DNA from 4 places in the Tepidibacter aestuarii genome. Region 1 is predicted to be linked to each of the others. Evidence: riboswitches for the same ligand, from Rfam matches in the RefSeq annotation. Region 1 holds a riboswitch; each other region holds the start of a gene.
What was found. A riboswitch is a leader RNA that binds a small molecule or an ion and turns the genes downstream of it on or off. The one in region 1 is predicted to bind glycine.
Positions count from the first base shown of each region.

Region 2: another riboswitch for glycine. It lies ahead of M2214_RS02880 (GrdX family protein); the one in region 1 lies ahead of M2214_RS06055 (ACT domain-containing protein).
Region 3: another riboswitch for glycine. It lies ahead of M2214_RS12270 (alanine/glycine:cation symporter family protein); the one in region 1 lies ahead of M2214_RS06055 (ACT domain-containing protein).
Region 4: another riboswitch for glycine. It lies ahead of M2214_RS03610 (alanine/glycine:cation symporter family protein); the one in region 1 lies ahead of M2214_RS06055 (ACT domain-containing protein).

Region 1 covers NZ_OW235315.1:1,249,800-1,252,010, reverse strand. Annotated here, with positions in the region: gene M2214_RS06060 (hypothetical protein) at 26-421, shown strand; glycine riboswitch at 655-745, shown strand; gene M2214_RS06055 (ACT domain-containing protein) at 931-1,200, shown strand; gene M2214_RS06050 (PFL family protein) at 1,218-2,211, shown strand, end outside.
Region 2 covers NZ_OW235315.1:600,648-602,858, reverse strand. Annotated here, with positions in the region: gene M2214_RS02890 (glycine/sarcosine/betaine reductase component B subunit) at 1-191, opposite strand, end outside; gene trxA (thioredoxin TrxA) at 262-579, opposite strand; gene M2214_RS02880 (GrdX family protein) at 768-1,148, opposite strand; glycine riboswitch at 1,263-1,364, opposite strand; gene M2214_RS02875 (DegV family protein) at 1,891-2,211, opposite strand, start outside.
Region 3 covers NZ_OW235315.1:2,467,277-2,469,487, forward strand. Annotated here, with positions in the region: gene M2214_RS12270 (alanine/glycine:cation symporter family protein) at 1-1,412, opposite strand, end outside; glycine riboswitch at 1,588-1,681, opposite strand.
Region 4 covers NZ_OW235315.1:763,327-765,537, reverse strand. Annotated here, with positions in the region: gene M2214_RS03610 (alanine/glycine:cation symporter family protein) at 1-944, opposite strand, end outside; glycine riboswitch at 1,000-1,082, opposite strand; glycine riboswitch at 1,085-1,152, opposite strand; gene M2214_RS03605 (NAD(P)/FAD-dependent oxidoreductase) at 1,606-2,211, opposite strand, start outside.

The DNA of each region.
Region 1 (2,211 bases):
ACATTCAATTTAAGGAGGTTTTATAATGAAACAATTTGAAAAAGATCATAATGTAAATACAAATAAAAGCGAACATTTAGATTTAGAAAATGCTCGTAGAATAGATGAGCTTGTAGATTTAGTTGAAAAACATACAAGAACAGAACGTCATCTTGAACAGCATTCTGATATTTCTTCTCCTGAACAAATTGAACATTGTAAAGAAGTTCAATGTGAAAGAGAGCATCAAATAAATAATTTAAAAAATATAATAGCATATGGACAACATGAAAGCGATAATGATCTTGAAAACTTAGAGCAAAATTACCATTATACTCAGGGATATATAGAACATAATCATGAGAATATGAATCAACAAGATCTTGAAAGAGCTAAAGAAAAACAAGAGCATCGTAAAGATCAAATGAAATTTTTAAAATAAAAATAAAAAGGAGTATCTCACAATAAAATGTGAGATATTCCTTTTTTAATCTTTTCATTAAAATCTCAACCATTTTTTAAAAAATCTCAACCATTTTTTAAATTTATTTTAAATATAACACAATATAATATTTAATTTTAAGTTGACTCATATAAATAGTTTATGTTAGAATCATTTTATTAATTTCATACAATCGGTTGAAGATAGCGGAATAAAATTTTTAAACCGCTATTGGACGAACCTCTGGAGAGACTCAAAAGAGCACCGAAGGGGAAAGCCAAAATTTTTGGTGAAACTCTCAGGTAAAAGGACAGAGGATTTTGTATATTAAAGAATATACCTATTAATTATAATTGCTTTAATATTGGCAATTATAATAGCTTTCTCTTTAATTACAAAATCTTAATCTCCAGAGACTAAATTTTGAAATTTAGTCTTTTTTAATTTTTTTGGAAATAATATATTTAAATTTAAAAACAATAATTAAATCAAAGAGGAGATGATTAACAATGAAAGCATTTGTATCTGTAATTGGGAAAGACAAAATAGGGATTATTCATAGGGTAACTTCTGTACTCTCAGAAAATGGTGTTAATATCTTGGATATAAACCAAACACTTTTGCATGATTATTTCACAATGATAATGTTTGTAGATTTAGAAAAAATGCAAATAGATTTTAACGAATTAAAAAATAAACTTGAAGATGCTGGTAATAAAATAGATGTTTCTATTAAAATTCAACATGAAGATATATTTAATTCAATGCACAAAATTTAAGAATGGAGAGATAAAATATGACTAACTTCAAAAATATAATGGAAACAATAAATATGATTAAAAATGAAAATCTTGACATAAGAACAATCACAATGGGAATATCTCTTTTAGATTGTTGTGATAGCGATGGAGAAAAATCAAGAGAAAAAATTTACAATAAAATTGTAAAATATGCTAAAAGTTTAGTAAAAGTAGGAGAAGAAATTGAAACTGAATATGGAATCCCTATTATAAATAAGAGAATATCTGTAACTCCTATCTCTCTTATTGCTCAGTCTAGTAATGATAAAGATTATGTAGAATTTGCAAAAATACTAGATAAAGCAGCTGAAACTGTAGGCGTTGACTGTATTGGAGGATTTTCAGCTCTTGTACATAAAGGTTATTCAAAAGGAGACAAAATACTTATAGATTCAATTCCCGAAGCTTTGGCTGTTACTAAAAGAGTTTTTTCTTCTGTAAACGTTGGATGCTCAAAGTCAGGGATTAATATGGATGCTGTTAAGGATATGGGCACTATAATTAAAAAAACAGCTTTTCTTACAAAAGAAAACGACAGTATAGGATGTGCAAAGCTTGTGGTATTTGCCAACGCAGTTGAGGACAATCCGTTTATGGCAGGAGCATTCCATGGAGTAGGAGAAGCAGAATGTGTGATAAGCGTTGGAATAAGTGGTCCTGGAGTTGTAAAATCTTCTCTTGAAAATGTAAAAGGAGAAAGTTTTGATATTGTTGCAGAAACAATAAAGAAAACTGCATTTAAAATAACAAGAGTTGGTCAACTTGTAGCCAATGAAGCTTCCGCAAGACTTGGTGTTCCATTTGGAATTGTAGATTTATCACTAGCTCCAACTCCTGCTATTGGAGACAGTGTAGGAAGAATTTTGGAAGAAATAGGGCTTGAAAGTTGTGGTTGCCATGGAACTACTGCTGCTTTAGCTCTTTTAAATGATGCGGTAAAAAAAGGTGGCGTTATGGCATCTTCTCATGTAGGAGGACTTAGTGGAGCAT
Region 2 (2,211 bases), 650 kb from region 1:
TCTTTAACTGGAGTTATTCTTACACTTTCTCCTGGACGAGCAATCTCAATCTCAATTGACTTTATATGCTCATCTCCTCCAATTTCCTTAATCATCTCATCTTTATTTACATATAATGTTCCACCTTCAACCTTAGTTTCATTGTCAAATTTTACATCCTTAATAAAGATATTTCCTAATTCTAGACGCATAATGTCACCTCCCTTTTTATTTAAAAGACTAAAACCAAATTTACTTTATTCAATTTTAGTCTTCAAAAACTTACAGATACTTCTTAATCATATTTTCTACATTTTCTTTAGTAGCATCATCTTTTGTAACTTCTTCTATTTTTTGACCATCTTTGTATATAGCTATTGTTGGAAGACCTAAAACTTTTTGTTTTATAGCAAGTCTTCTAGCTTTAGTTGTATCTAACTTGCAAAATTTGATTTTATCAGCATATTCTTCAGATAATTTTTCAATATCTGGCATTAAAGCTTTACAAGGTTCACAGCCTTCACTCCAGAAATCTACTAAAATATACCCTTTTGCTTCTAAAACTTCTGTTTCAAAGATATTTTTATCAAGTGATAACATAAAATAACCTCCCTTTAAAAATTTTGCATATAAATAGGTTTTACATATATTTTGCATATAAATATATATTTGTTAATTAGCAAATTTTTGCTAACATAAGCAACTAAGTTATATTTGTCATAATTCGTTAAATTTTTAGCATCATTTTGTAAAAATTTTAAATTATGTATTTTAATAGGTTTAGATTTTTATTTAACATAATAATTTACTGTCTCAATAACATTTGTTATTAAATCTAAGTCTATTACCTTAAAATCTTCTAATACTGAATCTGTCCATAATGGTGTTCTAAAATTGTTCTGAAATTTTTTAGTAGTATCTATGGCTTTTTCAATAAGCAAAAGCGAATCAGTATCTAAATCATCTACATTATCTATCATTATAGTTTTATATGGTGTTTCATTCGGCTTTATACTTCCAGCCAATGGATGTGTCAATAATTTGTATTTATTATGTATATAATCTCTACAAACATTTAGTATTCCCAAAAAATCTCCTTCTATATACTCTACTTCATATTTATCACCAAATTTTTTTACTACTAATGAATTATTAGTAATTATCTTCATATAATATCATCTCCTGTGCAAAGTATATTTCAGATTTCAGAATTTTCTGTATAACATAGTTAAAAAAAGAGAAGTGATATCCTAAGAATCACTTCTCTGTTTAATCCAGAGTCCTGTCCAAATAAGATCCTTTTGCCTGAGAATTTCATTCTATTTTTTAGGTTAAAATAAAACTTGTCCCTTCGGCGGCGTATAGCTCTCTCCCTTATTCTTCGTCCAGCAACTATTTATTTTTTTTATATCTCTTAAGTACATTATAAAGAAAAGTTATAAATTTATCAATAGGTATTTCGATTTTTTTTTCACAACATTTCGACACTTGACAACCATGATTATCTTAACGCTTTCCTAAAATTTAATTTAAATAATAATTTAATTCTATCAATTTCACTTGACCTTTCTTGTTTTTCGGCAAATAATTATACTTTAAACTGTTTAACTTTGACTATATTTTAACTATTAGCTCTAATATGCGTTTTTTAAAACATATATATCATATACATTTTTTTTAAATAGAATATATATTTCAGCAATTTTCTCTACTCAATATTCAAAATAATATTTCATTGTATTATATCTCATTTTTATAATAAATAACATTAAATTCCAATTTCACTCTTATAATAAAAAAACTTCCGCTTTCACGGAAGTATTTTTTATTAGTATATTTATTATCCTACTTTTTTGAATATTAATATGATACGTTAAATCTTCAATTTCATTAACTTGTATTATATAATTATTATTTCATATAAAATATCGCTATAGTACCAGGACCTGCATGTGTTCCTATGGCTGATCCAATATTTGAAACTATTATATCTTTAGGTTTTAATTCTTCTTTTATAACTCTTTTGAATTCATCTAATAACTCTTCATTATCAGCATGACTTATTCCTATAGTCTGACTTTGTATATTAGTGCTTCTTTTTTTAACTATTTCTATCATCTTAGATATAACTTTTTTCTTACCTCTAACTTGATCAAGTTGAGAGACAAGACCTTCTTCAACAGTAAGTATAGGCTTTATATTTAGTATAGTTCCTATAGCTGCCTTGGTAGA
Region 3 (2,211 bases), 1.2 Mb from region 1:
AACTCTGCATTTTTTATATCATACTTTTTAGAATTAAATACAGGGTCCTTGCCTGCTGCTTTTTGCTCTTCATAGTCTTTAAGTGCTATAAGAGCCGGTTTTCCCATTATAAGTATTGCTATAACATTTAGCCATGCCATAGTACCAACACCTATATCTCCTAATGCCCATGCTAAGTTTGCAGTCTTTATAGCTCCATAGAAAGTTGCTCCAAGTAATGCAAATCTCAATACATTTATTAATGATTTATTATTGCTCTTTCTTATTAAATAAGCAACATTAGTTTCAGCAATATAATAATATGCCATCAAAGTAGTAAATGCAAAGAAGAATAAAGCTATTGCAACAAATGCACCACCAAAAGATGGTAATAGAGTTTCAACTGCTCTTTGAGTGTATATAGGCCCTATTTCAACATCTCCTAAATTATTAGCTATAAATCCTCCAGATTTATCGTAAATATTGTACATTCCAGTAATTAAAATCATGAATCCAGTAGCTGAACAAACAAATAAAGTATCTATATATACTGAAAATGCTTGAACTAATCCTTGTTTTGCAGGATGTGAAACCTCAGCTGCAGCTGCTGCATGCGGGCTAGTTCCCTGACCTGCTTCATTTGAATAAATACCACGCTTAACTCCCCAAGAAATAGCCATACCTAGTATACCAGCAAAAGCAGGTTGTGCTCCAAATGCACTCTTAAATACTAATGCTATAACTCCAGGTAATTCAGAAATATTAACAATTATTACAATAAGTGCAACCAATATATAACCTGTAGCCATAAGAGGTACTATTATTTCAGCTGCTTTGCTTATACGCTTAACTCCACCAAATATTATAAGTGCTAAGAATACAACTAATATTATTCCTGTTACTGTAGGAGTTATCCCAAATGCATTATTAAGTCCTGCTGCTATACTATTAGACTGAACTCCTGGTAAAAAGAATCCCATTGCTACTATAGTTGCAACTGCAAATGTAGTTGCATACCACTTATTGTTCATTCCTTTTTCTATATAATACGCTGGTCCTCCACGATACTCTCCATCTTGTTCAACCTTATATATTTGAGCTAAAGTAGCCTCAACATAAGCTGAACCTGCTCCTAAAAAGGCTATTGCCCACATCCAGAATAATGCTCCAGGTCCTCCCATTGCTATAGCCGTTGCAACCCCTGCTATATTTCCAGTTCCTACACGACCTGATACAGATAACGCAAATGCCTGGAATGAAGAAACCCCTTGTTCTGACGATGATCCTCCAAATAATAGCTTTACCATATCTTTCAAAAGTCTAACTTGTAAAAAACGAGTTCTGAAAGAAAAGTATATACCTGCTCCTAAACATAAAATAATAAGTGCTTTACTCCAAATCAATCCATTTAAGACACCGACTAGATGCTCCATATAATTCCTCCTTTTAAATTTTTTTGGTTTTTGATGCAAAAAACAAAACTTGAAATTATAAAACATTGAAAAGTAAAACTAAAATAAAAAAATGATAAGTAAAACGAAAAGCTATAAAGAAAAGTAATCAAAAAGTCAAATCATGAAAATCTGATTTTTGGGATTTATTCCGGTAAGAATAATCTCTGTCCTTTTACCTGAGAGTTTGACTAATTTCTATTAGCTTTCCCCTTCGGTGCTCTTTGTAGAGTCTCTCCAGAGGCTCGTCTGATAACGTTTTCTCATTATCTTCATCCGAACTCATTTAACTAATTATTATTATACGTTAATATATAGTCAAATGTCAATATATTATTCTTAATTTTCTAATTATTCCAAACATTTATAACATATCGAATTCTTTGCTATTTAAAATTAACATCTGTATCAATGTTAATTTATATAAATATTATTCTTTAGAAAAATATTGTTTAGCTTCGCTTACTATCGCATTTCTAAGTCCTATAATTTCACATACTCTAAAAATATTTTTTATTTCCTTTAAAGTTACATATTAATACTACTTAACCTAGTATTATAGGAATATTAAATATATTCTTTACAGAACTAGTTATAGTATTAACCTTAGCAAATCTTCTTATTCTAAAATAAAAAATATATTATATATATAAAATTCGTCTAGTTGCTACGCACTGACTCATATCGCCAACGATCCCTACGGTCTCCGTTGCTCAAAATAATTGCAAGTGTAGTTCTTGCATCAATGTTATCCACAGAACGAAAATTTTATAATCCCTTA
Region 4 (2,211 bases), 490 kb from region 1:
ATAGTATCAAAGAACGTACCTGTCATTTGAACTAAACCTTGTCTTACACAAGAATTAGTCTTAGCCGCAGCCGCCGCTATAGGAGCAGAACCAAGTCCTGATTCATTAGAGAATACACCTCTTGATATACCACTCTTTAGTGCAAGTGCAACTGTTGATCCTGCGAATCCACCTGCTGCAGCAGTTGGAGTAAATGCACTCTTTATTATAAAGCTCATTGTCTCAGGAATTTGACCTGCATTTAATAAAAGTATTATTAATGTACAAATTACGTATGATGCCGCCATAAAAGGAACTATAATCTCTGAAACCTTTGATATACTCTTTATTCCTCCAAGACTAACCATAGCAACACATATAGTAAGTATTACTCCTGTTACTATAACGGGAACATTAAACGCTATATTCACAGCTGATGTTATAGAGTTTACTTGTGCAAATGTTCCTATACCAAAGAAAGAAACTCCTATCCCAAATATAGCAAAGCATTTCGCAAGAAACTTATTTTTGAATCCTTTCTCAATATAATACATAGGGCCCCCAGACATTTGTCCATTATCATCTACAACCCTATATTTAACTGCTAAAAGTGCTTCTGCATATTTTGTTGCCATTCCGAAGAATGCAGCTACCCACATCCAAAATAATGCTCCAGGTCCTCCCATTCTTATTGCTGTTGCAACTCCAACTATATTACCTGTACCTATAGTAGCTGATAATGCTGTACAAACAGCTGCAAACGCAGATACGTCACCTTCTGCCTTCATATCTTTTGCCTCAGGATCTTCTGAGAAAAGATACTTAAGTGCTAATGGAAGTCTGAATATTTGTAAAAAACCTAATTTAAATGATAAAAAGATACCTGTACCAACAAGTAATATGAGAAGTGGTGGTCCCCATACCAAAGAATTGATAGATTGTGCAATTTGATTAATTTGTTCCATACTGTTTACCTCCTGCTTTTATTATTTCGAATTGATAAAAAAAGCCGGGAAAATTTCCCTGTCCTTTTACCTGAGAGTTTCGCATGCATGATCAAATGCAGTTTGCTCCTTCGGTGCTCTATAGAGTCTCTCCAGAGATTTGTCCAATAGCGGTCTTTATACCTGAAAGCTTTACTTCTTCGGTGCTATGCTCTCCCGCTATCTTCATCCAAAACATTAATGATGTTTCTAATCAGAGTATAGTATTTCCATTTTAGATTGTCAATAATATAACAATTTGTTTTTTTGTAATACATTTTAGTAATCATGATTAGATTACTCTTATTTTATTTATAATTTTATTTTCATTTTCCCCATGCATTTACGTCGTTTTTTGTCGTTTAGAAGTGATTTTCTGTATATTTCTTTGTATTTTTAATAAAATACGTGTTTTTCATTCGTTAATTTAATATCTATTTTGTTTTTTTAAAATTGAATTTTACATTAAATTATTATTTTTTCGAAATCATTCAATTTTCAGACTTATCAATTTAAATAAAAAAGTCTCACTTTTTAAATTTTAATTCCAGATTTTTTTAAGATTCGTAAAGAAAATTATAAAAAAAAACAGCTTTTTTATTTCTAAAAAAACTGTTTTTTCACAATAATTTGTTTCTAAATATCAATTATCAAATCTATTTACTTTAAACAATCTCATATCCTCATCTTTTTCTTCATGATATAGTTTACTCAACATAATTCCTCCTAATATAGCAAATAATATACCATTACCTCCATATCCTAGACAGTACCATAGATTCTCATGTTTTTTATCAGGTCCAATATATCCTAAGTTATCTTTAGTAGACTCAATGCATCCACAATATTTATACTCTATTTCTATATCATCTATATATTTGAACATAGATTTAAGTCTTTGTTCTAAAATAGAGTATTTTTCAAAAGCTATATCCTCATTCTCTATTTCTTTAAAATCTACATCTTCTCCACCTATAATTAATCTATTGTCTTTTGTAGTTCTAAGATAGTTATATGGATCAGAATTATCCCTAATCAATACACCTTCTTTCCAACCTCGAATTTCTTTAACTGGTTTAGTAGCTATATTAAATGTATTATTTTTAGTTCCAAAATTTTTATTCGTGAACAAACTAGTATTATATCCTGTAGCGACAATTACTTTTTTTGCCTTAACTTTATATCCGTAAGATGTGTAAATAATTACTCCTTTATCTAAATACTCTATTTTTTTAGCCTCGGTATTTTC